3 regions of the Streptomyces sp. NPDC001668 genome follow, and region 3 is predicted to be linked to each of the others. Evidence: predicted binding sites of a transcription regulator. Region 3 holds the regulator's gene; each other region holds the start of a gene.

Region 1 (10,075 bases), on a different contig from region 3:
CTGGACCCTGGCCGGCCGGCACAAGGGCGACTTCCTCGGAATTCCGGCGACCGGCCAGAACATCACCATGACCGGCACCACCTGGCACCGGTTCCGGGACGGGATGATCTGCGAGGGCTGGTGGCAGTACGACCGGGCCGGGCTGCTGGAACAGCTGGGAGTGCTCGGGGAGTGACCCGCGAAGGGGAAGTGACCCGCAAGGGGGAAGTGACCCGCGAAGGGGAAGGGCCCCGGTCCGGCACGCGTGTGCGGATCGGGGCCCTTTGCGAGCGATGAGGCTCAGTGGGAGTGGCCGTGGCTGTGACCACCGGCGGCCGGCTCCTCCTCTTCCTTCTTCTCGACGACCAGGGTCTCGGTCGTCAGGAGGAGGGAGGCGATGGAGGCGGCGTTCTCCAGGGCGGAGCGGGTGACCTTGACCGGGTCGATGACGCCGGCCTTGACCAGGTCGCCGTACTCACCGGTCGCGGCGTTGAAGCCCTGGCCCTTGTCGAGCTCGGCGACCTTGGAGGTGATGACGTAGCCCTCCAGGCCGGCGTTCTCGGCGATCCAGCGCAGCGGCTCGACGACGGCCTTGCGGACCACGGAGACGCCGGTGGCCTCGTCGCCGGTCTTGCCCAGACCGCCTTCGAGCACCTTGGCGGCGTGGACCAGAGCGGAGCCACCACCGGAGACGATGCCCTCCTCGACCGCGGCGCGGGTCGCGGAGATGGCGTCCTCCAGACGGTGCTTCTTCTCCTTCAGCTCCACCTCGGTGGCGGCGCCGACCTTGATCACGCACACGCCGCCGGCCAGCTTCGCGAGGCGCTCCTGGAGCTTCTCGCGGTCCCAGTCGGAGTCGGTGTTCTCGATCTCGGCCTTGATCTGGGCGACGCGACCCTGGACGGCGGCGGAGTCACCGGCGCCGTCGACGATCGTGGTGTCGTCCTTGGTGACGGTGACGCGGCGGGCGGAGCCCAGCACCTCGAGGCCGACCTGGTCGAGCTTGAGGCCGACCTCCTCGGAGATGACCTCGGCGCCGGTCAGCGTCGCCATGTCCTGCAGCATCGCCTTGCGGCGGTCACCGAAGCCGGGGGCCTTGACGGCGACCGCGTTGAAGGTGCCGCGGATCTTGTTGACGACCAGGGTCGACAGGGCCTCGCCCTCGACGTCCTCGGCGATGATCAGCAGCGGCTTGGAGGCGCCCGCCTGGATGACCTTCTCGAGGAGCGGCAGCAGGTCCTGGATCGAGGAGATCTTGCCCTGGTTGATCAGGATGTACGGGTCGTCGAGGACGGCCTCCATACGCTCCTGGTCGGAGACCATGTACGGCGACAGGTAGCCCTTGTCGAAGGCCATGCCCTCGGTGAAGTCGAGCTCCAGACCGAAGGTGTTGGACTCCTCGACGGTGATGACACCGTCCTTGCCGACCTTGTCCATCGCCTCGGCGATGAGCTCGCCGACCTGGCTGTCCTGGGCGGACAGACCGGCGACGGCGGCGATGTCGGACTTCTCGTCGATCGGGCGGGCGGTCGCGAGGAGCTCCTCGGACACGGCCTTGACCGCGGCGTCGATGCCCTTCTTCAGGGCGGCCGGGGAGGCACCCGCGGCGACGTTCTTCAGGCCCTCGCGGACCAGCGCCTGGGCGAGCACGGTGGCGGTGGTGGTGCCGTCACCCGCGATGTCGTTGGTCTTGGTCGCCACCTCCTTCACCAGCTGGGCACCGAGGTTCTCGTACGGGTCCTCGATCTCGACCTCGCGGGCGATCGTGACACCGTCGTTGGTGATGGTGGGAGCGCCGAACTTCTTGTCGATGACGACGTTGCGGCCCTTGGGACCGATCGTCACCTTGACCGTGTCGGCAAGCTTGTTGACGCCGCGCTCGAGGGCGCGACGGGCGTCCTCGTCGAACTTCAGGATCTTCGCCATGGGAGCGTGAGCCCTCTCGGAAATCTAGGTGAAAAGAGACTGCGCCCCGGGCGCCCGGCTTGTTAGTGGTCGCGGGGGCCAGGGGCGCAGCTCAGAGAAATGCTGGGGTGAATTACTTCTCGATGATCGCGAGCACGTCGCGGGCCGAGAGGACGAGGTACTCCTCGCCGTTGTACTTCACCTCGGTGCCGCCGTACTTGCTGTACAGCACGATGTCGCCGGTCTGGACGTCGAGCGGCAGGCGCTCGCCGTTCTCGAAGCGGCCCGGGCCCACGGCCAGGACGACGCCCTCCTGGGGCTTCTCCTTGGCGGTGTCCGGGATGACCAGGCCAGAGGCGGTGGTCTGCTCGGCGTCGAGCGGCTGGACCACAATGCGGTCCTCGAGCGGCTTGATGGCAACCTTGGAGCTGGTGGTCGTCACGATCCGACCTCCCCCTTCGGAGATCTCACGGGGTTAACTGTCTGAGGTGGCGACCAGGTGGATCCGTCGTCGCGGGTGCCGGACCTGCCCGTCGCTGTGTTGGCACTCTCCAGGGGGGAGTGCCAGACCCGAGACTATGACTGCGATTAGCACTCGGTCAAGCGGAGTGCCAATCGCGTCTCCGGCGGGGGCAGCCGGGGGCCCTACAGATAGTCCTCCAGCCGCCCCACCGTCAGCCCCCCGCGCTGGATCTCGCGCAGCACCCTCGTCGTCCGTTCCGTCAGGGTCGGTCCCGTCGTCTCGCCCGACGCCACCGAGACGATGTCGCCCGCTCGCAGTGGCCGCTCCGGCGTGCCGTCCTGTGCCGTCACGCTCCACAGCACCAGCGCCGAGAGCCCGCAGTCGGCCGCCGCGCGCAGGGTCGTGCGGTCGTACGTGCCGTAGGGCGGCCGGAACAGGCGCGGCCGGATGCCGAAGCGGGAGCGCACCTTCTCCTGCTGGCCGCAGATCTCGGCGCGCTGGCCGGGGTACGGCAGGCCGCGCAGCGCGGGGTGGTCCAGGGTGTGGTTCTCGATGCTCGCGCCGACCGACTGGAGGTGCGCGAAGTGGCCGTACCCGGGGCCGACGACGCTGTCCGTGAGGAACATGCTGACGGGCAGCCGCAGTTCACGGACCAGGTCGACGAAGCGCGGGTCCTTCTCGGCGCCGTCGTCGTAGGTGAGGAAGACGACCTTGTCGGACGTCGGCACCCGCTTCACGACCGGTGGCAGACCCCCGGGAACCGCCGTCGTGCGCGCCGGCACCCGCGGGGGCGCGGGCAGCGGGTCCGTCAGGCCCCAGTGGCGGTACGGCCGGCCGTCCGTCCTCGCCGGGCCGTACGACCCCACCCGCTGGGCCGCCTTCATGCCCAGCCGTTCGATGGGGTCGACGGACTGGGCGCAGCCGGCGAGGAGTACGACGGCCAGCCCCGCGGCGGCCAGGGTCCGCGGTCTCACAGGTAGTCCTCGAGGCGTGCGACGGCGTACCCCTCGGCCGTGACCTTGGCCAGGAAGCGGCGGACCATGTCGGGCATGGTGCCCTTCCAGTCCTCGCGGCCCCGGAAGTGGCTGAGCACGATGTCGCCGGGATGGATCCTCTGATCCTCCTCGCGGTACTCCCAGTGGTCGACGAAGACCTCCTCGTTCCAGATCGGCGCGTACCTGATGCCGCAGGACTTCGCCGCGCGCAGGGTGTCCCCGTTGTAGTTGCCGTAGGGCGGCCGGAAGAGCGCGGGCCGTGTGCCGTAGTGCTTCTCGATGACGTCCTGCATCCCGCAGATCTCGCGCTTCTGGCGGGCGTACGACAGTCCCGGCAGGTAGGGGTGGTGGAGGGTGTGGTTGTCGAGCACGACCCCCCGGTCCCGCATCGTCCGGAAGTAGCCGTAGTCGTCCTTGACCAGGTAGTCGCTGAGGAAGGCGGTGTACGGGATCTTCAGCTCGCTCATCATCCGCAGGAACGCGGGGTCCTTCTCGGCGCCGTCGTCGATGGTGAGGAAGACGATCTTCTGCTCGGTGGGGATCGTGGTGAAGACCGGCGGCAGCCCCTTCTCCTCGTGGCCGTCGACCTCGAAGCCGTCGCGGGTGGTGATGCGGGGCTTGGTCACGGGCGCGGGCGGGGCCGTCAGCGGGGCCTGCTTCAGGCCCCACCGTCTGGCGGCGGCCAACCTGGTCTGCTCGGCGCGGAGTCTGGCGGCCCGGATGACGGTCTTGTCGGCCTGGAGTTCGGCGGCGGGGGCCGGTGGTGCCTTGAGGGGCGGCCGCGGGCGTACGTCGGTCCCGGCCGGGCGGGCGCAGCCGGAGAGCAGGGCGGCCACGGCCAGCAGGACGAGCCCGCCGCGGATCGGCACCACCAACGCACCGTTTTTGTAGTTTTGTCCTACTGTTCCCATGGGCCCGGATCCTCGCAGGTCACGGCCTCGCGCCCGGGCCGACACCGCCGCCGGAAGCGGACCGTCCACCGACTGGCCCACAATGACCCGGTGAACGACCTCGCCCCCCTCCTCACCCCCGAGGGCCGTGCCCTCCTCGACGAAGTGCGCGGCACCGCCCCCGCCGACGAACTCGCCGTCGCCACCCGGCTGCGCCGTGAGCACCCCGCCGAACTGGTCTCCGCGGCGCTCGGCCAGGCCCGGCTGCGGCAGCGGGCGGCGGCGAAGTTCGGAGCCGAGGACGCGGGGCGGATGTTCTTCACGCCGAACGGGGTGGAGCAGTCGACGCGGGCGAGCGTGGCCGCCTACCGGGCCGAGCGGCTGCGGGCCCTGGGCGTCACCTCCGTCGCGGACCTGTGCTGCGGGATCGGCGGGGACGCGATCGCGCTGGCCCGGGCCGGGATCCGGGTCCTCGCGGTGGACCGGGACCCGCTGACGGCGGCGGCCGCGCGGGCCAACGCGGACGCGCTGGGGCTCGCCGGCCTGATCGACGTACGGGAGGCGGACGTCACGGAGGTCGACACGGCCTCGTACGACGCCGTGTTCGTGGATCCGGCGAGGCGGGGCGGGCGTGGCCGCATCTTCGATCCGGAGGCCTACTCGCCGCCGCTGTCCTGGGCCGTGCGGGCGGCTCTCCGGGCCCCGCACGCCGCGTTGAAGGTCGCGCCCGGCATTCCGCACGAGGCGGTGCCCGCGCAGGCCGAGGCGGAGTGGATCTCCGACGGCGGGGACGTGAAGGAGGCGGTGCTGTGGTTCGGCACCGCGCCGGGGGCGGTCCGGGCGACCCTTCTGCCAGGACCGCGCACGCTGCTCGGGCGGGGCCTGCCCGACCCCGAAGTCCGTTCCGTGGGGCCGTACTTGTACGAGCCCGACGGCGCCGTCATCCGCGCCCATCTGGTCGCCGAGGTGGCCGAGGAGGTCGGGGGCGGTCTGATCGACCCGACGATCGCCTACGTCACCGCCGACGCGCTGCACGCGACCCCGTACGCCACGGCCTACGAGATCACCGACCGGCTCCCCTTCAACGTGAAGAAGTTGAAGGCGCTGCTGCGGGAGCGCGAGGTCGGGATCCTGACCGTGAAGAAGCGGGGGTCGGCCGTGGAGCCGGAGGAGCTGCGGCGCAAGGCCCTGCCCAAGCCGCAGGGGCCGCACTCGGCGACCGTGTTCCTGACCCGGGTCGCGGGGGCGCCGACCATGCTGATCGGCGCCCCCGCGCGGGCCGTCACGGGTGCCGGACCGTCCTGACCACGCTCACTGGCCGCACTCCCGTGCCCGGTCCAGGAGCAGCTCCCGCTCCCGTTCGTTGCGGGTCAGCGCGGCCGCCCGTTCGAACTCGGCCCGTGCCTCCGTCGTACGGCCGAGGCGGGCGAGGAGGTCGCCGCGCACGCTGGGGAGCAAGTGGTAGTCGAGCAGGGCGGGTTCGTCGGTGAGCGCGTCGGCGATCTCCAGGGCCGGGCCGGGGCCCTCGGCCATCGAGACCGCGACCGCGCGGTTGAGTTCGACGACCGGGGACGGGGTGCGGGCGGCGAGCAGGGCGTAGAGGGTGGCGATGGCCGGCCAGTCGGTCTCCTCGTAGGAGTACGCGTGCGCGTGGCAGGCGGCGATGGTGGCCTGGAGGACGTAGGGGCCGGGGGCGCCGGCGGCCGTGGCCTCGGCGCGGCCCAGGGCCTTGATGCCGCGGGCGATGAGCATGCGGTTCCAGCGGCTGCGGTTCTGGTCCTTGAGGAGGACGGCTTCGCCGCGCGGTCCGGTGCGGGCGGCCGTGCGGGACGCCTGGAACTCCAACAGGGCCGCCAGGCCGTGCACTTCGGGTTCCTTGGGCATGAGGGCGGACAGCAGCCGGGCCAGCCGCAGGGCGTCCTCGCAGAGGGAGGGGCGCAGCCAGTCGTCGCCCGCGGTGGCCGCGTACCCCTCGTTGAAGATCAGGTAGATGACGTCGAGCACCGAGCCGAGGCGGGCCTCGCGGTCGGGGCCGTAGGGCACCTCGAAGGCGATGTTCCTGGTGGCGAGGGTCCGCTTGGCGCGCACGATGCGCTGGGCGACCGTCGACTCCGGGACGAGGAAGGCGCGGGCGATCTCCGGGGTGGTCAGACCGCCGAGCAGGCGCAGGGTCAGGGCGGTACGGGCCTCCGCCGACAGCACCGGGTGACAGGTGGTGAAGACGAGCCTGAGCAGGTCGTCGTCGATGTCCTCGGGGTCGGACGGCTCCTCCGGCGGGGCGGTCTCCGTCAGGTCCCGCCCGATCTCGGCCAGCTTGCGGGCGTAGTTCTCCCGGCGGCGGACCAGGTCCACGGCCCGGCGCCGCGCGATGGCCGTCAGCCAGGCGCCCGGGTTGTCGGGGACGCCGTCGCGCGGCCACTGCTCCAGGGCGGCGACCAGGGCGTCCTGCGCGAGTTCCTCGGCGATGCCGACGTCCCGGACGACCCGGGTGACACCGGCGATGATGCGCGGCGACTCCATGCGGAAGACGGTCTCGACGACGGTCTCCACGGAGGTGCGGGCGTCGGTGTTGGGGGGCTGCGAGGTGGTCACAGCCCCCATTCGACACCGGTACGGCCGTACAGCCAAGGAAGACGGCCCGGCCCCCGGCCCCGGCCCCCTCGGCCCCCCTCGGCTCAGCCCTCCGCGATCTCCCGCACCTCGCAGGTGACCGTCCAGTGCTCCTCGTGCACCTTCAGGAAGCGCTTGGTCCACTCGATCGCCTCGGCCATGTCCTTGGCCTGGACGATCGCGTAGCCCCCGACGACCTCCTTCGCCTCGGTGAAGGGCCCGTCGGTCACCGACAGCTGCCCCTTCTCCCACCGCACCCGCGCGCCCTGCGCGGTCGGCGTGAGCCCCGCGGTGTCGAGCAGCACCCCGGCCTTCGTCATCTCCTCGATGAGCTCGCCCATGCGCTGCATCAAGGCGTCGCTGGGGCCCTCGGCGGGGGCGGTCTTCTCGTCGATCTGGACCATCGACAGGTAACGCGGCATGGTGACTCCTCGGTCGCTGCGGGCCGGTCCTTCCCGGCCTCTCACCAGTGCGTCGACCGGGAGAGGCCGGGATCGACAGACCCCGCGGATTTCTTCGGAGATTTTTTCCCGGCCCCTCAAGCATGGGCCTGACCTGCTACGACAGCGAGCCGCCGAAGAACGGCCGCTCGACCGGCGCCCCGACCGTGCGGGGTCCGAAGGTGAACGCCGCGTCCGTCACGATGCCGGCCGGGCGCCCGCGCAGCGACCAGACCGCGCCTTGGGCGTTCTCGCGGGGCGCCGCCGCGGCGAGGTCCGCGTAGCCGTTCCCGTTGATGTCGAGCAGGCTGACCGACCCACCGAAGGTGTCGTTCGCCTCCACGGCCCCCGGGACGCCCTCGGTGTCCTGGGTGAAGCCCTGGGAGCCCTTGCCGGTCAGGCCGCCGCGGCTGCCGTAGAGGACGTTGACCATGCCCGCCGCGTCCTTCTCGCCGAGCTTCTCGCCGGGCGAGCCCACGGCCACGTCGGCGTACCCGTCGCCGTTGACGTCACGGGCGGCCACCGCGTCGCCGAAACGGTCCTCCTCCTCCGTGGCGCCGGAGACCCCCTCGGTGTCCTGGCTGTACGACTTCCAGGTCGACTCCGGCTTCAGACCGGAGGCCGAGCCGAGGGCCACGGTGACCGCGGACTGGTTCGGGACGCCCTGGACGACGTCGTCGTAGCCGTCGTGGTTGACGTCGCCGAAGGCCACCTGGCCGCTGCCATCGGGGCCGTCGGCATAGGTGAAGGCGCCTCCGGACGCGTTGGCCAGGTAGAGCTGGGAGCCGATGCCGCCGTCACCGGTGTAGACGGTCAGCGCGATGTCGTCGCGGCCGTCGCCGTTGACGTCCCCGGCGGCCGCGTACATCACGTCGAAGGGCTCCACCCTGGGCGAGCCGAAGTCCTGCGTGGCGGTCGGCTTCCCGGCCCTGGAGATCGGGCCCCGCCAGACGGTGGCCTCGGTGCCGAGCGGGTCGTCGCCCGGGGCACGGCCGCCGCGGAACAGGACCAGGTCCGGCCAGCTGTCGCCGTCGAAGTCGCCCGCCTGGGTGGTCGCCGCCGGCACGGAGACCCCGCCGGACAGGCCCTCCTTGGCGCCCCAGACGACGACCGCGTCCCGGTTCGAGTCCGCCTGTCCGATGATCAGGTCGGTGCGCCCGTCGCCGTCCAGGTCCCCCGTGGACAGCTGGTAGCCGAAGTTCTCGCCCTCGGCGGGAGCGCCCGGGATCCCGCTGGTGGAACGGCTGATGATGGTGCGGCGGTCCTTGGTCAGGCCGTGCGGGCCGCCGTACATGACGGTGACGTAGCCCGCCCCCCGCTTGCCGCCGACGGTGGCGATCGGGGCGCCGACGGCGAGGTCCTTGTAGCCGTCGCCGTTGAAGTCGTTCTGGACGGCCTTCGATTCGGCCGCCGCGGCGCTGCCGGCGAGGGCCGGAATCCCGCCGAGCGCGAGGACACCGGCGATCAGCGGCACGGACCAGGCTCTGTACGAACGCGAGTTGGACATCGGAATTCCCCCTGGTTACTGCAGTGTGGTCACCGCAACAGACACCACTGGACGCCCGCTGGTTGCAGCAGGCGTCCAGTTTTTCGGTGAACACGTCAGCGAAAGCCTCAGCGGAGCGACTCCCACAGCTCGCTCGCCGCCGGCTCCTTCGCCACCACCCGGTTGGGGTCGGAGGGTGCGGTCACCACCGGCATGGTCACGGTCTTCACCTGGTCGCTCGACAGGCCCTTCAGGCTCTCGCCGAGGCTCATCAGCTCGGTCAGGGAGTCGAGGCCGGTGTCGGTGGTGAGGCTGCCGGTGAGGGCGTCGGCGACGGAGTACAGCTTGGCCGGGCTGGTCAGGAGGTCGGTGGCGGAGATCTGCTCCAGCAGGGCCTTCACCAGCTTCTGCTGCAGGCCGATGCGGCCGAGGTCGCTGCCGTCGCCTATGCCGTGCCGGGTGCGGGCGAGCGCGAGGGCCGTTCTGCCGTCCAGGTGGTGGGGGCCGGCCTTCAGGTGCAGGTGGCTGTCGTCGTCGTCGATGTCCTCGTCGGTGGTGACGGTGACTCCGCCGACGGCGTTCACCAGCTTCGCGAAGCCGGAGAAGTCGATCTCGATGTAGTGGTCCATGCGGACGTTCGTGATCGACTCGACGGTCTTGACCGCGCACACCGGACCGCCCACCGCGTAGGCGCTGTTGAACATCGCGCCGTAGGCCACCGCCGTGGAGCCGCCGTCGGGCAGCGGGCACGACGGGCGGGTGACGAGGGTGTCGCGCGGGATGCTGGCCACGGTGGCCGAGGTGCGGCCCGCGTCGATGTGCACGACCATCGCGGTGTCGGACCGGGCCCCGGTGCTGCTGCCGCCGCCGAGCTCCTGGTTCTCCTTGCCGCTGCGCGAGTCGGAGCCGAGGACCAGGATGTTGACGGCCTCGGTGGGCAGCGGAGCCTCCTGCGAGGCGGAGGGGGCCGGGGTCACCTTGGCGGGACGGTTGTCACCGAGCGCGCTGTCGATGTCGACGCTCTTGATGTTGCTGTTGAGATGCCAGTACGCCCACCCGGCCACCGCGCACCCCGCGGCCAGCGCACCCGCCAGGGTGAGGCCGACGACCTTCAGCACTCTCGGCCGCCGGCCCACTCGTCTTCCCTCGTCGTCTCCGCTCACAGGGAGGAACATAAGTCCGAATTATTACGAGGAACGCCTCGCGGACAGCTTTCTTCGGAAAATCTCAGACTTCTAGCCCAGGGTCACGGCCGGTACCGGATTGCTCCCGTTCCATGAGCCGTTGAAGCCGAAGGTCACCGAGCC
Region 2 (10,075 bases), on a different contig from region 3:
CGCCCACGGCGTGTGCGAGAAGTGGGCGATGCGCAGGTCGGGCCGCAGTTCGCGGAGCATCCCCGGCACCAGGCACAGGTGGTAGTCCTGCACCAGGACCGCCGCCCCCTCGGCCGCCTCCTCGGCGAGCGCCTCGGCGAAGGCGCGGTTGTACGTCTCGTACGACGCCCACTGGCGCCGGAACTCCGCGTCGAAGGACGGCTCCAGCGGGGTCTGGTAGAGGAGATGGTGGACGAACCAGAGGACCGAGTTCGCGATGCCGTTGTACGCGTCCGCGTGCACGTCGGCCGGGATCGGGAGCATCCGGACGCCGTCCTCGCCGACCCCCTGCCGTACCGCCTCGCGGTCGCCGTCGGACAGCGCCGAGCACACCCACAGCGCGCCCGCCTCCGGACCGATCGCCGACAGTCCGGAGACGAGCCCGCCGCCGCCGCGCCTGGCTTGCAGCGAGCCGTTCTCCTGGACCTCGTATGAGACCGGGCCGCGGTTGGACGCGACCAGTACGTGGGCGTTGTGCGATGAAGCCATGCCTCGAAACCTAGCCCGGTGTCCAACCGCTCAAACGTTCCCGTAGCGTCTTCGGCCGCGGCCCTGGGCCGGTCTACGCCGCCCTTCGTTTCGCGTACTCCGGGATCTCCGTCATCGGCGGCCGCTCCTCCGTGTCCACGGAGTACGTACGCGGCTCGAAGCCGTCCCGGCCCCGCTCGAACTGGGTGAGGGAGGGCCGGATCATATGGCCGCGGGCCAGCCGCAGCTGGGCGGTGCGGTAGATCGCGGCGGACATCCGGCCCAGTGCCTGGCCGTCCTGGTGGCGGTGCTTGCGCACCCCGACGTCGACCTGGGCGAGCGCGTCCAGGCCCACCAGGTGCAGGGCGTCGACCAGCATCCCCAGCTCCACCCCGTAGCCGACGGGGAACGGCAGCTGTTCCAGCAGCGAGCGCCGGGCCGCGTACTCGCCGCCCAGCGGCTGCACGAAACCGGCCAGCTGCGGCCAGTGCATGTTCAGCAGCGGACGCGCCATCAGCTCGGTGACCCGGCCGCCCTGTCCGGCGGCCCCGCCCAGGGGACGGTCGTACATGCCCTTGACCAGGTCGACCCCGGGGTCGGTGAGCAGCGGTCCGACGATGCCGGAGACGAAGTCCGAGGAGAACTCCTTCAGGTCGGCGTCGATGAAGCAGACGATGTCCCCGCTGGTGACCAGCAGGGAGCGCCACAGGACCTCGCCCTTGCCGGGCACGGCGGGTATGCGCGGGATGATGTCGTCACGGTGGACGACCCGCGCACCGGCCGCCGCGGCGACCTCGGACGTGCGGTCGGTCGATCCCGAGTCGACGACGACGATCTCGTCGACGAGCGGGACCTGCTGCATGAGGTCATGACGGATCACGGCGACGATGTCACCGACCGTCTCCTCCTCGTTGAGCGCGGGCAGGACGACACTGACGGTCTGACCCGAGCTCCGCTTCGCGGCCATGATCCGATGCAGCGGGCGATCGGTCACCGACCAGGAACGGGTGGCCAGCCAGTGCTCGACTTCGTTCAGCACAGTGCGCGGCTCCTCTGCGTGAGTGATCCATCTCGCGGTTCGGACGACTCTCTCAACTGTCCTGGTCGTCGGTTACAGTCTTGAACAACGCGGATGACCATCGCATGTCCTGGGTGGCCCGCCGTTCACAACTTCATACCGCTCATCCAGAGGGGCAGAGGGATACGGCCCGATGAAGCCCCGGCAACCCTCCAGTCGGTTCTCGTAGCGATCGCTGACGATCGTCTCCGCGAGGCTCCCGATTAGGGAAGGTGCCAAATCCGTCTCACGGCGAAGTGCGTCGTGAGGAAGATGAGGAAAGGGCCTCGCCTCCATGGCTGTGCAGACTGTTGCAAGCACCACGAACTCCGTCGACCTGGGTCCCGCCGCGGCGCTGAGCTGCCGCGAGTGCGGCCACCGCGTCCCCCTCGGCCCGGTCTTCGCCTGCGAGGAGTGTTTCGGCCCGCTCGAGATCGCGTACGACTTCTCGGCCTACGACACCGAGGAGCTCCGCAAGCGGATCGAGGCGGGACCCGCGAACATCTGGCGCTACGCCCCGCTGCTGCCCGTCCCCGCGGACGTGGCGGACAAGCCCAACATCAACCCCGGCTGGACCCAGCTCGTCAAGGCCGACAACCTCGCCCGCGAGCTCGGCGTGACCGGCGGCCTGTACATCAAGGACGACTCCGGCAACCCGACGCACTCCTTCAAGGACCGGGTCGTCGCGCAGGCCCTGGAGGCCGCGCGCGCCTTCGGCTTCACCACCCTGTCCTGCTCCTCCACCGGCAACCTCGCCGGCGCCGTGGGCGCCGCCGCCGCCCGGGCCGGCTTCCGCTCCTGCGTGTTCATCCCGCACGACCTGGAGCAGGGCAAGGTCGTCATGGCCGCGATCTACGGCGGCGAGCTCGTCGGCATCGAGGGCAACTACGACGACGTGAACCGCTTCTGCTCCGAGCTGATCGGCGACCCGGCCGGCGAGGGCTGGGGCTTCGTCAACGTCAACCTGCGGCCGTACTACGCGGAGGGCTCCAAGACCCTGGCGTACGAGATCTGCGAGCAGCTGGGCTGGAAGCTTCCCGACCAGCTCGTGGTCCCGATCGCCTCCGGCTCGCAGCTCACGAAGATCGACAAGGGTCTGCAGGAGCTGATCAAGCTCGGGCTCGTCGAGGACAAGCCGTACAAGATCTTCGGCGCGCAGGCGGAGGGGTGCAGCCCGGTGTCCGTCGCCTACAAGGCGGGGCACGACGTCGTACGGCCGCAGAAGCCGAACACCATCGCCAAGTCGCTGGCGATCGGGAACCCGGCGGACGGGCCGTACGTCCTGGACATCGCGCGTCGTACCGGCGGTGCGGTGGAGGACGTCAACGACGAGCAGGTCGTGGACGCGATTCGGCTGCTCGCCCGGAGTGAGGGGATCTTCGCGGAGACCGCGGGTGGGGTGACCGTGGGTGTTACCAAGAAGCTGATCGAGAACGGTGTGCTGGACCCGACGCTCACGACCGTTGTGCTGAACACCGGGGACGGTCTGAAGACGCTTGACGCGGTGGCGGGTACGGGTCTGACGGCGACCATTCGTCCCAACCTGGATTCGTTCCGTGAGGCCGGCCTCGCGTAGTCGTTGCGTCTGCGGGCCGGTGGGGGCTGGTCGCGCAGCCCCGCGCCCCTAAAAGCCCTTACCCGACCGGAGGTCCTGAACATGAGCGTTTCCGTCCGCATCCCCACCATCCTGCGCACCTACACCGGCGGGCAGGCCGAGGTGCAGGCCGAGGGTGGGACCCTCGGCGAGGTCATCGCGGATCTGGAGAAGAACCACACGGGTATCGCGGCGCGCGTTCTCGACGACCAGGGCAAGCTGCGGCGGTTCGTGAACGTGTACGTGAACGACGACGATGTGCGGTTCGAGCAGGGGCTGGAGACGGCGACGCCCGACGGGGCCGGCGTCTCCATCATCCCGGCGGTCGCCGGCGGGTGACCGTATGACTGGTGATTACCTTCGGTAACAGTAATTACCGAGTGTTCATCTGATTGCCCTCTCCGCGAGAGAAGCGGAGGGGGCAATTCTCTATGGTTGAGCACGGTACAGTTGGGGAAGCTGCGGCTCTCTTCATGCCGCACGCATATGAGTTCTCGCTTCGCGGGCGATGAGAAGTAGCCAAAGTGTGCACGTCTTATGCGCCTTATGTGCCCTTTATGGGGCCCGACTTGCCCCGAATTCGGGCGAATTCTCGCTACATTCCGGACCCCTTCCGTCCAGAATTCTCGTCCGATTGACCTGTTGCAGACGGCAGTTGGACAGATACATTCAGCCGCGGTCGACGCGTTCCGGCGCACGCCCCCAACCATGTGGGGGGTGAGGTCTGACCCGGATCCATGAAGTGTGGGTCCGTGCAAGGGCCAGTAATAGGGGAGTTAGGCATGGCTCAGGGCACCGTCAAGTGGTTCAACGCGGAGAAGGGGTACGGCTTCATCGCGGTCGACGGTGGTGCGGATGTATTCGTCCACTACAGCGCGATTCAGATGGACGGCTACCGCACCCTTGAAGAGGGCCAGCGGGTCGAGTTCGAGATCTCGCAAGGTCAGAAGGGGCCGCAGGCGGACATGGTCCGTCTCGCGACTGGCTGAAGCACGCGCCGGGTAACAACAGCGTCGTTCTTCGTTCTTCTTCGAAGGGCTCGTACCCCATGGGGAGTCATGGGTACGGGCCCTTCGGCATGTGCATGTGCCTCCGGCGGTGGAGCGGGATGTTGTGCGGGTGCGGGTTCGTCATCTGGTGCGGGCTGGTGGGGCGGGCGTTTTGCGCAGTTCCCCGCGCCCCTGATTGCCCGACTGCAACCTCCCCGGGGGCGCGGGGAACTGCGCGCTCAGCCCCCGCCGACCGGTGGCCGCCCGACGGCCGAACCCGCCCCGGTCTTCGGCGGGCGCTTGCACTCGACCATGCCGAGTGCTAATCATTGGCGTTAGCACTCTGAAGGTGAGAGTGACAAAGATGGACCGGGTCGGTGAGGCCCGCAGACCGGGTGGGGCAAGGAACCCACGGGTCGGCGAGCCGTCCGTCGCGGGCGCGGGCGCGGTCCGAAGGAATCACCCCCAGTCCTGGAGGGACCACTTCACATGGCCAAGATCATCGCGTTCGACGAGGAGGCGCGGCGCGGCCTCGAGCGCGGCATGAACCAGCTCGCGGACGCCGTGAAGGTGACGCTCGGCCCCAAGGGCCGCAACGTCGTCCTCGAGAAGAAGTGGGGCGCCCCCACGATCACCAACGATGGTGTCTCCATCGCCAAGGAGATCGAGCTCGAGGACCCGTACGAGAAGATCGGCGCCGAGCTGGTCAAGGAAGTCGCCAAGAAGACGGACGACGTCGCCGGTGACGGTACGACCACCGCGACCGTGCTCGCCCAGGCCCTGGTCAAGGAAGGCCTGCGCAACGTAGCCGCCGGCGCCAACCCCATGGCCCTCAAGCGCGGTATCGAGAAGGCCGTCGAGGCCGTCTCCGCCGCCCTGCTCGAGCAGGCCAAGGATGTCGAGACCAAGGAGCAGATCGCCTCCACGGCCTCCATCTCCGCCGCCGACACCCAGATCGGCGAGCTCATCGCCGAGGCGATGGACAAGGTCGGCAAGGAAGGCGTCATCACCGTCGAGGAGTCCCAGACCTTCGGTCTGGAGCTGGAGCTCACCGAGGGTATGCGCTTCGACAAGGGCTACATCTCGGCGTACTTCGCCACCGACATGGAGCGTATGGAGGCGTCGCTCGACGACCCGTACATCCTGATCGCCAACTCCAAGATCGGCTCCGTCAAGGACCTGCTCCCGCTCCTGGAGAAGGTCATGCAGTCGGGCAAGCCGCTGCTGATCATCGCCGAGGACGTCGAGGGCGAGGCCCTGTCGACCCTGGTCGTCAACAAGATCCGCGGCACCTTCAAGTCGGTCGCCGTCAAGGCCCCGGGCTTCGGTGACCGCCGCAAGGCCATGCTCGGCGACATCGCCATCCTCACGGGCGGCGAGGTCATCTCCGAGGAGGTCGGCCTCAAGCTGGAGAACGCGACCCTGGACCTCCTGGGCCGCGCCCGCAAGGTCGTCATCACCAAGGACGAGACCACCATCGTCGACGGTGCCGGTTCCTCGGACCAGGTCAACGGCCGCGTCAACCAGATCCGCGCCGAGATCGAGAACAGCGACTCGGACTACGACCGCGAGAAGCTCCAGGAGCGCCTGGCGAAGCTCGCCGGTGGCGTCGCCGTCATCAAGGCCGGTGCCGCGACCGAGGTCGAGCTCAAGGAGCGCAAGCACCGCATCGAGGACGCCGTGCGCAACGCCAAGGCGGCCGTCGAGGAGGGCATCGTCGCCGGTGGTGGCGTGGCGCTCCTGCAGGCCTCCAGCGTCTTCGAGAAGCTGGACCTCTCGGGTGACGAGCAGACCGGTGCCAACGCCGTGAAGCTCGCGCTGGAGGCCCCGCTCAAGCAGATCGCCGTCAACGGTGGTCTCGAGGGTGGCGTCATCGTCGAGAAGGTGCGCAACCTGCCCGTCGGCCACGGCCTGAACGCCGCGACCGGTGAGTACGTCGACATGATCGCCGAGGGCATCATCGACCCGGCGAAGGTGACCCGCTCTGCCCTGCAGAACGCCGCCTCCATCGCCGCGCTCTTCCTCACCACCGAGGCCGTCATCGCCGACAAGCCGGAGAAGGCCGCCGCGCCCGCCGGTGGCGGTATGCCGGGCGGTGACATGGACTTCTGATCGACTCCGGGCCGCGAGGCCTGACGGATGATCATGTCCTCGCCGGGGGCGGCCCTTCCTGGGAACAGGGGGTGGCCGCCCCCGGTCTTTTCTTGCGCTATAGTTGATCACGAGCCGCCCGACGTGAACTCCCGTCGGCCGACTACGCGTTGGTGGTCCAAGGAAAGACGCCCCGCTTCCTGCGGGGAAATGCAGGTGCAAGGCCTGCCCGGCGCTCGAGCGAAGCCCGTCTCACGGTTGTGGGGCGGGCTTCTTCCATGCGTGGCCGGAGTCACAGCCCGTCCGGAAATCCTGAGGCGGGCGAGGTGGTTGGTACCAGGGGAACTATCCATGCGCATGCACATACCGAGGAGTACCCCCACGTGACTGCCCCCGCAGCCTCACCCGCCGCCTCCCGCGCCGCCGAGATCCTCTCCCGCCCGGCCCACATCAACGGCCTGACCGTGCCGAACCGCATCGCGATGGCGCCCATGACCCGCATGTTCTCCCCGGGCGGCGTCCCCGGTGAGAACGTGGCGTCGTACTACTCACGCCGCGCGGCCGCCGGAGTCGGTCTGATCGTCACCGAGGGCACCTACGTCGGCCACGAGTCGGCCGGGAACAGCGACAACGTCCCTCGGTTCCACGGCGAGGAGCAGCTGGCGGGCTGGGCGAAGGTCGCCGAGCAGGTGCACGCGGCGGGCGGCACCATCGTCCCGCAGCTGTGGCACATCGGCATGGTCCGCAACCAGGGCGAGGCGCCCTACGCCGACGCCCCCGCCGTCGGCCCCTCCGGCATCCGCCCCGGCGCCGACGAGCCCACCGGCAAGGCGATGACCCAGCGCGACCTGGACGACGTCATCGGCGCGTTCGCCGAGGCCGCGGCCGCCGCCGAGCGCATCGGCTTCGACGGCGTGGAGCTGCACGGCGCCCACGGCTACCTCCTCGACCAGTTCCTGTGGGCGGGCACCAACCGCCGCACCGACGCCTACGGCGGTGACCCGGTCGCCCGTACGAAGTTCGCGGCGGAGATCGTGGCGGCCGTACGCGAGACGGTGTCGGCCGAGTTCCCGATCATCTTCCGGTACTCGCAGTGGAAGCAGGAGGCCTACAAGGCGCGGCTCGCCGAGACCCCGGAGGAGCTGGAGGCGATCCTCGCCCCGCTCGCCGCGGCCGGTGTCGACGCCTTCCACGCCTCCACCCGCCGCTACTGGCTCCCCGAGTTCGACGGCTCCGACCTCAACCTCGCCGGCTGGACCAAGAAGCTCACCGGCCGGACCACCATCACCGTCGGCTCGGTCGGCCTCGACGGCGACTTCATCAAGGGCTTCATGGGCGAGGGCTCCCCGGTCAAGGGCATCGACGACCTGCTCGACGCCCTGGAGCGCGAGGAGTACGACATGGTCGCCGTCGGCCGGGCGCTGCTCCAGGACCCGCAGTGGGCCGCGAAGGTGCTGGCCGGCCGTTTCGACGAGCTTGCGCCGTACGACGCGTCCGCGCTGAAGTCGTTGAGCTGACGGCACAAGGGACCCCGAGCCGGTTGACCCGGGCAAAGGACGTGGGCTGGAGTGAGCGAAGCAGCCCCGACCTGTGAGGAGTTCGACCGATGACGTCAGCCGAGGGTCTCGAAGTGCGCACCGCGGCCGGTACCGTGCGCGGGCGGGCCGAGGACGGACTGGTGGTCTTCCGGGGGATCCCCTTCGCCGAACCGCCGGTCGGCGAGGCCCGGTTCCAGGCGCCGCGGCCCGTCAGAAGCTGGGAGGGGACCCGGGAGGCGTACGCCTTCGGGCCCCCGCCCCCGCAGGAGTCGGGCTTCCAGGGACGCGCGGCAGTGGTGGAGACCCCCACAGGTGACGACTGGCTGACGGTCAACGTCTGGACGCCCGCGACCGACCCGGCGGCCCGCCGGCCCGTGATGGTGTGGATCTACGGCGGTGCCTACAAGCTCGGCCACGCGGGCAGCCCCGGCTACGACGCCCAGCACCTCGCCCGCGCCGGTGACGTGGTCGTCGTGACCCTCAACTACCGTGTCGGCATCGAGGGGTTCGCCCTGCTGGAGGGGGCGCCCGCGAACCGGGGGCTGCTCGACCAGGTCGCCGCGCTGGAGTGGGTGCGGGACAACATCACGGCGTTCGGCGGGGACCCCGGGCAGGTCACGGTGTTCGGGGAGTCGGCGGGCGCCGGGTCGGTGGCCTCGCTGCTGGCGATGCCGAGCGCGCGGGGGCTGTTCCGGCGGGCCGTCGCACAGAGCGTGCCCGGCACGTACTTCTCCGCCGAACTCGCCCGGGACATGGCGGTGGAGATCGGCAAGGAGGCGGGGCTCGCGGCGGCGGCCGCCGCGCTGTCCGCCGTGGACCCGCGTGAACTCCCGGCGGCGGGCGAGCGGTTGAGCCTGCGCATGCGTGAGTACGACGACCGGTGGGGACAGGCGGCGCCCACGGTCACCCCCTTCTCGCCGGTCGTCGACGGCGAGGTGCTGCCGTGCACGCCCTGGGAGGCGCTGACGGCAGGCGCCGGACGGGATGTGGAGTTGCTCGTCGGGCACACCCGCGACGAGTACCGCCTCTTCCTCGCCCTCGGTGAGCAGCTCGGCAGGATCACCGAGGAGCAGACGGCCGCGGCGCTGCGGATGTTCGCGCCGGGGCCGGACGGGGAGCGCTCCTACCGCGAGGCCTTCCCGGACGCCACGCCGACCGGCCTGTACGAACGCGTGCAGACGGACTGGCTGTTCGCCCTGCCGTCGCTTCGGCTGGCGGAGGCGCAGGTCGCGGGCGGCGGCCGGGCCCACCTGTACGAACTGACCTGGTCCGCACCGGGGTTCGGCGGCGCGCTCGGCGCCTGTCACGGACTGGACGTCCCGCTGCTGTTCGGCACGTACGACGCCGACCTCGGGATGCTGCTGTTCGCGGGGACCGGGGTGCCGGACGAGGCGAGGGCGCTGACCTCGCTGTTCCAGTCCGCGTGGACGGGGTTCGCGCGGACCGGGGACCCGGGGTGGCCGGCGTACGACGGCGATCGCCGCCTGACCCGGGTGCTGGACGGGACGGCGGCGGCGGAGGCACGGCCGTACCCGGAGGAGCAGTCGCGGCGGCTGTGGGAGGGGTACGACTTCCCGGCGCTGCCGCTGCTGAAGTAGGCGGCGCTTCTACAGGTTGCCGAGCGGCTCGATGTCGACCCTGACCGGGGTGCCCCACACCCGCAGCACCTCGTAGTCGGTGAACTCGTGGACCAGCCGGTACGCCATCGCGGCGCGCGGGCCACGGCGCTGGGCGTGGATGTACAGCTCCGCCTCGTGCCGGTCCCGCCTCGGGGTCCCGCACAGCTGCCACTCCTGGCCGGTCCACTGCTCCGGCAGCCAGCGCTGCTGGGGCTGCGGACGGTCCTCACGGACGCCGTACCGGGACGGGGCGGGTTCGGCGGAGCGGGGGCGCGCGGAGGGGCCGTTGATCTCGGCGCGGCGGGCCGCCCTGCGCCGCGTCTCGCACAGCAGGCACAGGTCGGGGGCGTTCTCGTCGACCGGGCCGTTCGGGTGCTCGGCGCAGCGGGTGGTGGGGGCGGCGGTGGTGACGCTGTCCTCCAGCAGCTCCAGCGCACGCTTCAGATCGGCCCTGACCTCGTGCAGCTTGGCGTCCGGAGCGTCGGACGTGAGGGAGTCGCCGTGCTCCCCGAGCACACGGAGAGCACGGCCTAGAGCGGTGAGCTGGGCGTGGTTCATGCTTTCAGGGTACGAGGGGGCCGGCCACGGGATCCCCCTGAGACCGCGCGGGTCAGCCCATGCTCTTGGCGCCGTCCAGGGACTCGCGGATGATGTCGGCGTGGCCCGCGTGCTGGGCCGTC
Region 3 (10,075 bases):
GGACGATGAGGTCGCCCCGGCCGCCGCCGCGCAGGTGGGTGACGCCCCGGCTGTGCAGCGGGATCGACTGGCCGGACTGGGTACCGGGCCGGATGTCGACCTCCTCCATGCCGTCCAGCGTCTCCAGCGGCACCTTGGTGCCCAGGGACGCCGCCGTCATCGGGAGCGTGACCGTGCAGTGCAGGTCGTCGCCGCGCCGCTGGAACTGCGAGTGCGGGAGTTCGTGGATCTCGACGTAGAGGTCACCGGCGGGACCGCCACCGGGACCGACCTCGCCCTCACCCGCGAGCTGGATCCGGGTGCCGTTGTCCACACCGGCCGGGATCTTCACGGTGAGCGTGCGCCGCGAGCGGACCCGGCCGTCGCCGGCGCACTCCGGGCACGGGGTCGGGACGACGGTGCCGAAGCCCTGGCACTGCGGGCACGGGCGGGACGTCATGACCTGGCCCAGGAAGGACCGGGTCACCTGCGACACCTCACCGCGGCCGCGGCACATGTCACACGTCTGCGCCGAGGTCCCCGGCGCCGCGCCCTCACCGCTGCAGGTGGTGCAGACGATCGCCGTGTCGACCTGGATGTCCTTCGTGGTGCCGAAGGCCGCCTCGTCGAGCTCGATCTCCAGGCGGATCATCGCGTCCTGGCCGCGCCGGGTGCGCGAACGCGGACCCCGCTGGGACGCCGTACCGAAGAACGCGTCCATGATGTCCGAGAAGTTCCCGAACCCACCGGCCCCGAAGCCGCCCGCGCCACCGCCGCCGGCCTGCGAGAGCGGGTCGCCGCCGAGGTCGTAGACCTGCTTCTTCTGCGGGTCCGACAACACCTCGTAAGCGGCGTTGATCTCCTTGAACCGCTCCTGGGTCTTCGGATCCGGGTTGACGTCCGGGTGCAGCTCGCGCGCGAGCCGCCGGAAGGCCTTCTTGATCTCTTCCTGCGACGCGTCGCGGCGCACGCCGAGAACGGCGTAGTAGTCCGTGGCCACTTACGACTCCGCCAGGATCTGTCCGACGTACCGTGCCACTGCGCGTACCGCTCCCATCGTTCCCGGGTAATCCATGCGGGTCGGTCCGACCACGCCGAGCTTGGCGACTGCCTCGCCGCCCGAACCGTAGCCGACCGACACCACCGAAGTGGAGTTGAGCCCCTCGTAGGCGTTCTCATGACCAATACGTACGGTCATGCCCGAATCCCCGGCCTCACCAAGGAGTTTGAGGAGGACGACCTGCTCCTCCAGTGCCTCCAGGACGGGCCGGATCGTGAGGGGAAAGTCATGTCCGAAGCGGGTGAGATTGGCGGTGCCGCCGATCATCAGCCGCTCCTCGTTCTCCTCGACGAGCGTCTCCAGGAGAGTGGAGAGCACTGTCGAGACCGTACCCCGGTCCTCGACGTCGAAGCCTTCGGGCAGGTCCTCGACCAGCTGCGGCACATCGGCGAACCGCCGCCCGGCGATCCGGCTGTTGAGCCGCGCCCGCAGATCGGCGAGCGAGGCCTCCCCGAAGGGCGCCGGGCAGTCGACCATGCGCTGCTCGACCCGGCCGGTGTCCGTGATCAGCACGAGCATCACGCGGGCGGGGGCGAGCGAGAGCAGCTCCACGTGCCGCACGGTCGAGCGGGTGAGGGAGGGGTACTGCACGACGGCGACCTGCCGGGTGAGCTGCGCGAGCAGCCGCACGGTACGGGCCACGACGTCGTCGAGGTCCACGGCGCCGTCGAGGAAGTTCTGGATGGCGCGCCGCTCGGGCGCGGTCATCGGCTTGACGCCCGCCAGTTTGTCGACGAACAGCCGGTAGCCCTTGTCGGTGGGGATCCGCCCGGCACTGGTGTGCGGCTGGGCGATGAACCCCTCGTCCTCCAGGACCGCCATGTCGTTGCGGACGGTCGCCGGGGAGACTCCGAGGTTGTGCCGCTCGGTCAGGGCCTTCGACCCGACCGGTTCCTCGGTGCCGACGTAGTCCTGGACGATCGCGCGCAACACCTGAAGCCTGCGTTCACTCAGCATCGCGCACACCTCCAGCAGTCGTTCCCTTGGCGCCTCGCCTGGCACTCTGTCCGTCCGAGTGCCAGCGCTCCCCGGCCAGTGTACGGCGGTGGGGTACTGCTCGGGCAAGGCTGGTCCCGGCGTGAAGCGTTGTACGGCTAGCGTCGCGGTATGACGGTGACTTGGGAAGAGCTCGGGTGGGAGCGGGTCGCGACCGGGGTGGGGCGGTGCCGGCTGCCCGGCTGGGACTGTACGACGGGCCTGGTGATCGGCGAGGGCACGGCCCTGGTGGTCGACGCGGGCTCCTCGCTCGCGGAGGGCGCGCGGCTGCGCGCTCAGGCCGGGGAACTGGCCGGCCACCGTGTGACTCATCTCGCGTTCACCCATCCGCACTTCGACCATGTCTTCGGTGCGGCCGCGTTCGCGGGGGCGGAGGTGTTCGGCGCGGTGGGCGTGGAGACGGTGCTGGCGGGACGGCTCGGCCGCGCTGGGCTGCGGGCGGACGCGGTGCGCAACGGACTGGATCCGGAGGTGGCCGACGAGGCGGCGGATGCCCTCGTCCCGCCCCGGCACCATGTCTCCGGCGAGTGGACGCTCGACCTCGGCGGTGGCCGCCAGGTCCTGCTGGCGAACGTCGGCCCCGGCCACACCGCCCACGACCTGGCCGTGCTGGTGCCGGGCTCCCCGGAGGTGGTCTTCTGCGGTGACCTGGTCGAGGAGTCGGGCGAACCGCAGGCGGGCCCCGACGCCGTACCCGCGCACTGGCCCGCCGCGCTGGACCGTCTCCTTGACCTGGGCGGCGAGGACGCGCTGTACGTGCCCGGTCACGGAGCGGTGGTGGACGCGGCGTTCGTGCGGGCACAGCGGGACGCGCTGGCGACGCGTTTCGGCGTGTCGTAGTGATCCCCCGCGTGGTTCTCCTATCGTCATCCGAATGCGCCAGTACTCCGCCGACCTGACCCCTCCGTGGAAGAAGCCCAAGCCGGTGCCGGAGGTGCCCGCAGAGCCCGGCCTGGTGGTCGAGGAGCCCGGCACCGGCTTCTGCGGCGCGGTGATCCGCTGCGAGGCGGGCACGGTGACCCTGGAGGACCGCTTCGGCAAGCACCGGGTGTTCCCGCTGGAGCCGCGCGGTTTCCTCCTGGAGGGCCGGGTGGTGACGTTGGTGCGGCCCTCTTCACAGGCTCCTGTACGACCTTCCCGTACCGCTTCCGGCTCGGTTGCCGTCCCCGGCGCACGCGCACGCGTGGCCCGCGCCGGGCGTATCTACGTCGAGGGCCGCCATGACGCGGAACTGGTGGAGAAGGTCTGGGGCGACGACCTGCGCATCGAGGGCGTGGTCGTGGAGTACCTGGAGGGCGTGGACGACCTTCCGGCGATCGTGGCCGAGTTCGCGCCGGGTCCGGACGCGCGGCTGGGCGTCTTGGTGGACCACCTGGTCCCGGGCAGCAAGGAGTCCCGTATCGCGGCGTCGGTGACCAGCGAACACGCGCTGGTCGTCGGCCATCCCTACATCGACATCTGGGAGGCGGTGAAGCCGTCGTCCCTGGGCATCGAGGCGTGGCCGCGGGTCCCTCACGGGCAGGACTGGAAGACGGGCGTGTGCAAGGCCCTGGGCTGGCCGTCGGAGAACACGGGCGCGGTGTGGCAGGCGATCCTGAAGCGGGTGGGGTCCTACAAGGACCTGGAGCCGGAGCTGCTGGGGCGGGTGGAGGAGCTGATCGACTTCGTCACGGATAGCGGTGGGGCCTGACGTCGGGGAAGGTGCCGAAGTCGCTGGTGTCGAGTTCGACACCCAGGACGTCGAGCGACAGCGGTTCTCCGAACTTCGCGATGTGCTGGGTCCGGTAGTCGGCGTCTTCGCCCTTCCCTTCGGGGCTCGTCAACAAAACGCACTGCGCCATGATCGGATCGACGATGAGATAGGCGGGCACTTTGCCGGCAGCGTAGATCGAACGCTTGACACCGTAGTCTCGATGGACGCTGGTCTTGGAAACGACCTCGACGACAGCCGTGATCAATTGAGACGGCACAAGCGCCCTGAACCGGGCAGGACGTCACGTGCGACCACCACCAGATCCGGAACCGGTTCGCTCGCCTCGTCGATGAGGTCGACATCCTGGGTCTGGAGGGGGTATCAGCGATCCAGTGGAATCTGCCTCTGCGTGAGCAGCACGATCAGGTTGTGCACCAGATCGGGGCTGGCCATCATCACGATTTCCCCCCGCAGAAGCTCCACCTTGAGTCCGTCCGGCGGCTCAAAGCCCTCGAAGAACTCTGCGACTCCACGTTCGTCCACAGCGGTCATCTCCGTGGCCTCCACATTCGCCGCGACCTTTTGGCGGCGGCCTACGAACCAGGTTAGGGACCGAACCGGTGTTTCGCAGTGATTCACTCGCCCGAGTGATCAGTCCACCAAGTCCCTGACCACCGCGTCCGCCAGCAACCGCCCCCGCAACGTCAGCACAGCCCGCCCCTCCTCATAGGGCGCCCCCTCAAGCAGCCCCTCCCCCAGCGCCCGCCGGGAGGCAGCCAGCCCCTCCTCGCGCAGCAGGGACAGCGGCACCCCCTCCCGCAGCCGCAGCTCCAGCAGGATCCGTTCGACCCGCCGGTCCTCCTCCGACAGCAGCTCCCGGCCCGCCCCCGGCGACCTCCCCGCAGCCAGCGCCGCCGCGTACGCCCCCGGATGCTTCACGTTCCACCACCGCACCCCGCCCACGTGGGAGTGCGCCCCGGGGCCGGCGCCCCACCAGTCCGCGCCCCGCCAGTACAGCTCGTTGTGCAGGCACCGGCCCGCGTCCGAGGTGGCCCAGTTCGAGACCTCGTACCAGTCGAAACCGGCCTCCGCCAGCACCGAGTCCGCGATCAGGTACCGGTCCGCGTGCACGTCGTCGTCGGTCATCGGGACCTCGCCGCGGCGGATGCGCCGGGCGAGCTGCGTGCCCTCCTCGACGATCAGCGCGTACGCCGACACATGGTCGGGGCCGGCCCCGATCGCCGCCTCCAGGGACGCCCGCCAGTCGTCGTCGGACTCCCCCGGGGTGCCGTAGATCAGGTCGAGGTTCACATGGTCGAAGCCCGCCGTCCGTGCCTCGGCCACACACGCCTCCGGCCGCCCGGGGGTGTGCGTACGGTCCAGCACCTTCAGTACGTGCTGCTTCGCGCTCTGCATCCCGAAGGAGACCCGGTTGAAGCCGCCCTCCCGCAGTGCGGCCAGGTACGCCGGGTCGACGGACTCCGGGTTCGCCTCCGTCGTCACCTCCGCGTCGTCGGCCAGGCCGAACTCGTCGCGGATCGCCCCCAGCATCCGCACGAGATCCCCGGCGGCCAGCAGGGTCGGCGTGCCGCCGCCGACGAACACCGTGCGCACCGGGCGCGGGTCGTCGCCGAGGACCTTCCGGGCCAGGCGGATCTCGTCGATCAGGGTGTCCGCGTAGTTGTCGCGGGAGGCCAGCACCCCGCCGGAACCGCGCAGCTCGGTCGCGGTGTAGGTGTTGAAGTCGCAGTAGCCGCAGCGGGTCGCGCAGTACGGGACGTGCAGGTAGAAGCCGAGGGGGCGGTCGGCGGACCCGGCCAGCGCGGACGCGGGGAGCGTGCCGTCGTCGGGGACGGGTTCGCCGTCGGGGAGTGCGGAAGGCATGTCCCCCATTGTCCAGCACCCCGGCGGACACCTACTCCGCCTGGAGCACCAGCAGCGCCAGATCGTCCTCCGGGGGCCGTGCCCCGAACTCGTGGACCAGCCGCTTGATGCGCTCCGCGATCAGCTCGGCGTCCAGTCCCGCGCACCCGGCGAGCGCGTCCGCGAGCCCGTCCTCGTCGTCGAACTGCCGGGGGCCGCTGCGCCGCTCGGTCACCCCGTCGGTGACGCAGAGCAGGCTGTCGCCGGGCCGCAGCTCGAAGGTCTCACTGGTGTACGTCTCGTCCTCGACCACTCCGAGCAGGGTCTGCGGCCGCGCGACCGTACGGACCTCGCCGCCCGCCCCGAGCAGCAGCGGCAGCGGATGACCGGCGGAGGCGAGGGTGCAGCGCACTCCGCCGTCGAAGGGCGCGAGCTCGCCGTACAGGAGGGACAGGAAGCGGGTCTGCGGGCCGTCGCCGGGGTGCGTGGGGCGTCCGCCCGCGGCCGCCAGGGCTCGTGCGGCGGCGTCCGCGGCCTCCGTCGCGTCGTCGAGGAGCAGCTGGTTGAGACGGTCCAGGACGTCGGCGACGCGGTAGCCCTCGCGGGCCAGCAGCCGCAGCCAGGGCCGGGCCAGGCCGATCACCACGGCGGCCTCGGGGCCCTTGCCCTGGACGTCGCCGACCGCGAAGCACCAGCGGCCGTCGCCCGCCGGGAAGAGGTCGTAGAAGTCGCCGCTGGGTCCGCCCTTGTCGTACGGCTCGTACACCAGGGCGCTGCGCACTCCGGGTATCTCGGCGACCGCGCCGGGCAACAGGCCGCGCTGGAGCACAGCACTGATGGTGGCCTGGCGCGCGTACTGGCGGGCCGCGCCGATGGCGAGCGCGACCCGGCGGCTGAGGTCCTCGACGAGCCCGGTGATCTCGTCGGGGAAGGAGAACAGGCCGGCCCGGCCGATGACCAGGGTGCCCAGCGGGCGGCCGCCGGCGGTGAGGCGGTAGGCGAGCGCGGAGCCGTGGGTGCCGTGCGGGCCGAGTGCCCCGCCGGGCCAGGGGAACGGCACGGGGCCGGGGTGGTCCGGCCCGGCGAGGCCAGGCGGCTCCTTCTCCAGCGCCCGCCGCAGGTCCTCGATACGGTTCTCGGAGCAGTGCCACACCCTGGCCAGCCGGGGCCCGGGCACGCCGGCCTCGCCCCAGCCCGCCCCGCTCCCGTCCTCACCCGGTCGGAGGGACCCCCAGCGTCCGGCGACCTCGTCCTCCAGCCACACCGCGCACCAGTCGGCCAGCCGCGGCACGATCAGCTGGCCGGCGAGCGCGGCGACCAGGTTCTCGTCGAGCTGCCCGGCGAGCAGGTCGGAGGCCTCGGCGAGGAAGGAGAGGGCACCGCGGTCGAGCCAGTCCGGGTCCGGCTCACCGCGAGCGGCGGGTGCGGTCCGCTCGGGGGGCGGGGGCGGTTCGGGGGCGAGTATCCCGGCCACTCGCAGCCCCTGCTCGTGCGCGTTCTCCCCTGCGTACGCCTGGATCCCGTCGAGGGCCTCCTTGCCGCCGGGCGGCAGTTGCGCCCACACGGTCTTGGCGCCGGTGCGGTAGGTGATGCCCCAGGTCTCGGCGAGGGCGGCGACCAGGCGCAGTCCGCGCCCGTACTCCGGTGTGCCGTACGACGGTTCGGCGTCGCCGTCGCGTGGGGCGCGCGAGGGGTGGTGGTCGAGGACCTCGACGACGAGGGCGCCGGTGTGCGCCTCCAGGCGGCACTCCAGCTCGACGTCGGTGCCCGCGTGCACCACGGCGTTGGTGACGAGTTCGCTGACCACGACCACGGCGTCGTCGGCCTGCCGGTCGGTGAGGAACTCGGTGCCGGGCAGGGCGAGTTCTGCCCATTCGGCGAACGTCGCCCGTACCAGGGCCCGGGCCGAGCCCGGGGCGAGCGGACCGCCGGGGAAGGTGGCGTGGGCGTGCGCCGGGGCATGCGGGGGCGTGCCGTCGCCGCGCACGGGCGGATCGGCCGTGCGGGCAACGGACTCCCGTTGCGCAGGAATGGCCCCCATGTCCGTCTCCCCGAGCAGTTCGGACGAATACGCCTCAGTCGATGCGGACAGAGTGACAGACTGGCCACGCCCATAAGCGCCGAGTTACCGAAGTGGGCCGCCATGAGTGAGAACAGTGGTACGCCTGTGCTCGAAGAAGGACAGCATGCCGACCGGATTCGAGCATCGGATCTGCGTCCCCTGCTCGCCGCGATGACCGCTGCCCGGGACGGCGACTTCCGCCGGATGCCGGACTCCGGCGACGGAATAGTGGCCGAACTGACCGCTGTCTTCAACCAGCTGGTGGACCGCAACCTCCACTTCACCGGCGAGGTCAACCGGGTCAAGCGGGAGCTGGTGCGGCACGGCCGGCTCGACGAACGGCTCTCCCCCAGCCCGGGGCAGGGCTCGTGGACCTCCCGGGTCAACGACGTGAACCAACTGCTCGACGCCCTGGTGGCCCCGGCCACCAACGCGACCCGGGTGCTGGACGCGGTGGCCGGCGGCGACCTGACCCAGCGGGTCGATCTGCACGACGGCAACCGGCAGTTGCGCGGTGATCTACGGCGTCTGGGCCGGGCCGTGAACAAGATGGTCGACCAGCTCTCCCTGTTCACCGGCGAGGTGACCCGGGTGGCCCGCGAGGTCGGCACCGAGGGGCGGCTCGGCGGTCGGGCCAAGGTGACGGGGCTGTCGGGCAGTTGGCGGGACGTGACCGAGGCGGTCAACACCATGGCCTCCCGGCTGACCGCCCAGGTCCGGGACATCGCCCTGGTGACGACGGCGGTGGCCCGCGGCGACCTGACCCGGACGGTCACGGTCGAGGCGACGGGCGAGCTGCTCGAACTGAAGCTGACCGTGAACACGATGGTCGACCAGCTCTCGGCCTTCGCCGACGAGGTGACCCGGGTGGCCCGGGAGGTCGGCACCGAGGGGCAGTTGGGCGGCCGGGCCCAGGTGCGCGGGGTGTCCGGGGTCTGGAAGGACCTCACCGACAACGTCAACTTCATGGCGTCGAACCTGACGTCGCAGGTACGGAACATCGCCCAGGTGACGACGGCCGTGGCGAACGGCGACCTGAGTCAGAAGATCACCGTCGACGCACAGGGCGAGATCCTGGAGCTCAAGTCGACCATCAACACCATGGTCGACCAGCTCTCCGCCTTCGCCGACGAGGTGACCCGCGTCGCCCGGGAAGTCGGCACCGAGGGCAACCTCGGTGGCCGGGCTCAGGTGCGGGGTGTGAGCGGGGTCTGGAAGGACCTCACCGACAACGTCAACTTCATGGCCGACAACCTGACGTCGCAGGTCCGCAACATCGCGCTGGTGTCGACGGCGGTGGCCCAGGGCGACCTCGGCAAGAAGATCACCGTGGAGGCGAAGGGCGAGATCCTGGAGCTGAAGTCGACCATCAACACCATGGTCGACCAGCTCTCCGCCTTCGCCGACGAGGTGACCCGCGTCGCCCGGGAAGTCGGCACCGAGGGCAACCTCGGCGGGCAGGCGCAGGTGCGGGGCGTGTCCGGGGTCTGGAAGGACCTCACCGACAACGTCAACTTCATGGCCCTGAACCTGACGTCGCAGGTCCGCAACATCGCCCAGGTGACGACCGCCGTCGCCAACGGCGACCTCTCCAAGAAGATCACCGTCGACGCCCGCGGCGAGATCCTCGAACTGAAGGACACCGTCAACACGATGGTGGAGCAGCTGCGGGCCTTCGCCGACGAGGTGACCCGGGTGGCCCGCGAGGTCGGCACCGACGGCCGGCTGGGCGGCCGGGCCCAGGTCCTTGGGGTCTCCGGGGTCTGGCGGGACCTGACGGACAACGTCAACTACATGGCCGACAACCTCACTTCGCAGGTCCGCAACATCGCCCAGGTGACCACGGCCGTGGCCAACGGCGACCTGTCCAAGAAGATCGACGTGGACGCGCGCGGCGAGATCCTGGAGCTGAAGACCGCCATCAACACCATGGTCGACACGCTCTCCTCCTTCTCCTCCGAGGTCACCCGCGTGGCCCGCGAAGTCGGTTCCGAAGGGCGACTCGGCGGCCAGGCACGGGTCGAGGGCGTGTACGGCACCTGGAAGCGGCTGACGACCAACGTGAACGAACTCGCCTCCAACCTGACCACCCAGGTCCGCGCGATCGCCGAGGTCGCCTCCGCGGTGGCCCAGGGCGACATGTCCCGCGCCATCACCGTGGAGACCCAGGGCGAGGTCACCGAGCTCAAGGACAACATCAACCTGATGGTGGCCAACCTCCGCGAGACGACCCGGGCCAAGGACTGGCTGGAGTCCAACCTCGCGCGCCTCGCCGCCCTGATGCAGGGCCACCGGGACCTGATGGAGGTCGCCGACCTGATCCTGCGCGAGCTGACCCCGCTGGTGAACGCCCAGTACGGCGCGTTCTTCCTGGCCGACCCGGACGAGGACGGCGCCTCTCTCCGCACAACCGTTCCGGCAA

The links. Region 3 encodes HrcA, which represses chaperone genes, less so after heat shock. Its sites were predicted from a motif close to TTNGCACTCNGNNNNNCNGAGTGCNAA; they were not measured.
Positions count from the first base shown of each region.
Region 1: a site for HrcA is predicted at 2,473-2,499, ahead of groES (co-chaperone GroES). Genes of this name have one in related genera too.
Region 2: a site for HrcA is predicted at 4,447-4,473, ahead of groL (chaperonin GroEL). Genes of this name have one in related genera too.

Region 1 is NZ_JBIAUQ010000023.1:93,691-103,765, reverse strand. Features, by position in the region: gene ACFYZ8_RS42670 (ester cyclase) at 1-175, shown strand, start outside; gene groL (chaperonin GroEL) at 280-1,905, opposite strand; gene groES (co-chaperone GroES) at 2,018-2,326, opposite strand; gene ACFYZ8_RS42655 (polysaccharide deacetylase family protein) at 2,530-3,321, opposite strand; gene ACFYZ8_RS42650 (polysaccharide deacetylase family protein) at 3,318-4,253, opposite strand; gene ACFYZ8_RS42645 (methyltransferase domain-containing protein) at 4,344-5,537, shown strand; gene ACFYZ8_RS42640 (RNA polymerase sigma factor) at 5,544-6,824, opposite strand; gene ACFYZ8_RS42635 (YciI family protein) at 6,908-7,264, opposite strand; gene ACFYZ8_RS42630 (FG-GAP and VCBS repeat-containing protein) at 7,401-8,789, opposite strand; gene ACFYZ8_RS42625 (LCP family protein) at 8,897-9,943, opposite strand; gene ACFYZ8_RS42620 (endo-1,4-beta-xylanase) at 10,004-10,075, opposite strand, start outside.
Region 2 is NZ_JBIAUQ010000017.1:48,225-58,299, reverse strand. Features, by position in the region: gene ACFYZ8_RS37065 (trehalose-6-phosphate synthase) at 1-528, opposite strand, end outside; gene ACFYZ8_RS37060 (glucosyl-3-phosphoglycerate synthase) at 602-1,546, opposite strand; SAM riboswitch class I at 1,686-1,844, shown strand; gene thrC (threonine synthase) at 1,860-3,140, shown strand; gene ACFYZ8_RS37050 (MoaD/ThiS family protein) at 3,222-3,497, shown strand; gene ACFYZ8_RS37045 (cold-shock protein) at 3,941-4,147, shown strand; gene groL (chaperonin GroEL) at 4,637-6,259, shown strand; gene ACFYZ8_RS37035 (NADH:flavin oxidoreductase) at 6,622-7,755, shown strand; gene ACFYZ8_RS37030 (carboxylesterase/lipase family protein) at 7,845-9,374, shown strand; gene ACFYZ8_RS37025 (hypothetical protein) at 9,384-9,953, opposite strand; gene ACFYZ8_RS37020 (DinB family protein) at 10,006-10,075, opposite strand, start outside.
Region 3 is NZ_JBIAUQ010000001.1:592,865-602,939, reverse strand. Features, by position in the region: gene dnaJ (molecular chaperone DnaJ) at 1-979, opposite strand, end outside; gene hrcA (heat-inducible transcriptional repressor HrcA) at 980-1,996, opposite strand; gene ACFYZ8_RS02670 (MBL fold metallo-hydrolase) at 2,147-2,875, shown strand; gene ACFYZ8_RS02665 (DUF3097 domain-containing protein) at 2,910-3,725, shown strand; partial or broken gene ACFYZ8_RS02660 (Uma2 family endonuclease) at 3,703-4,280, opposite strand; gene hemW (radical SAM family heme chaperone HemW) at 4,380-5,612, opposite strand; gene ACFYZ8_RS02650 (SpoIIE family protein phosphatase) at 5,644-7,632, opposite strand; gene ACFYZ8_RS02645 (HAMP domain-containing protein) at 7,735-10,075, shown strand, end outside.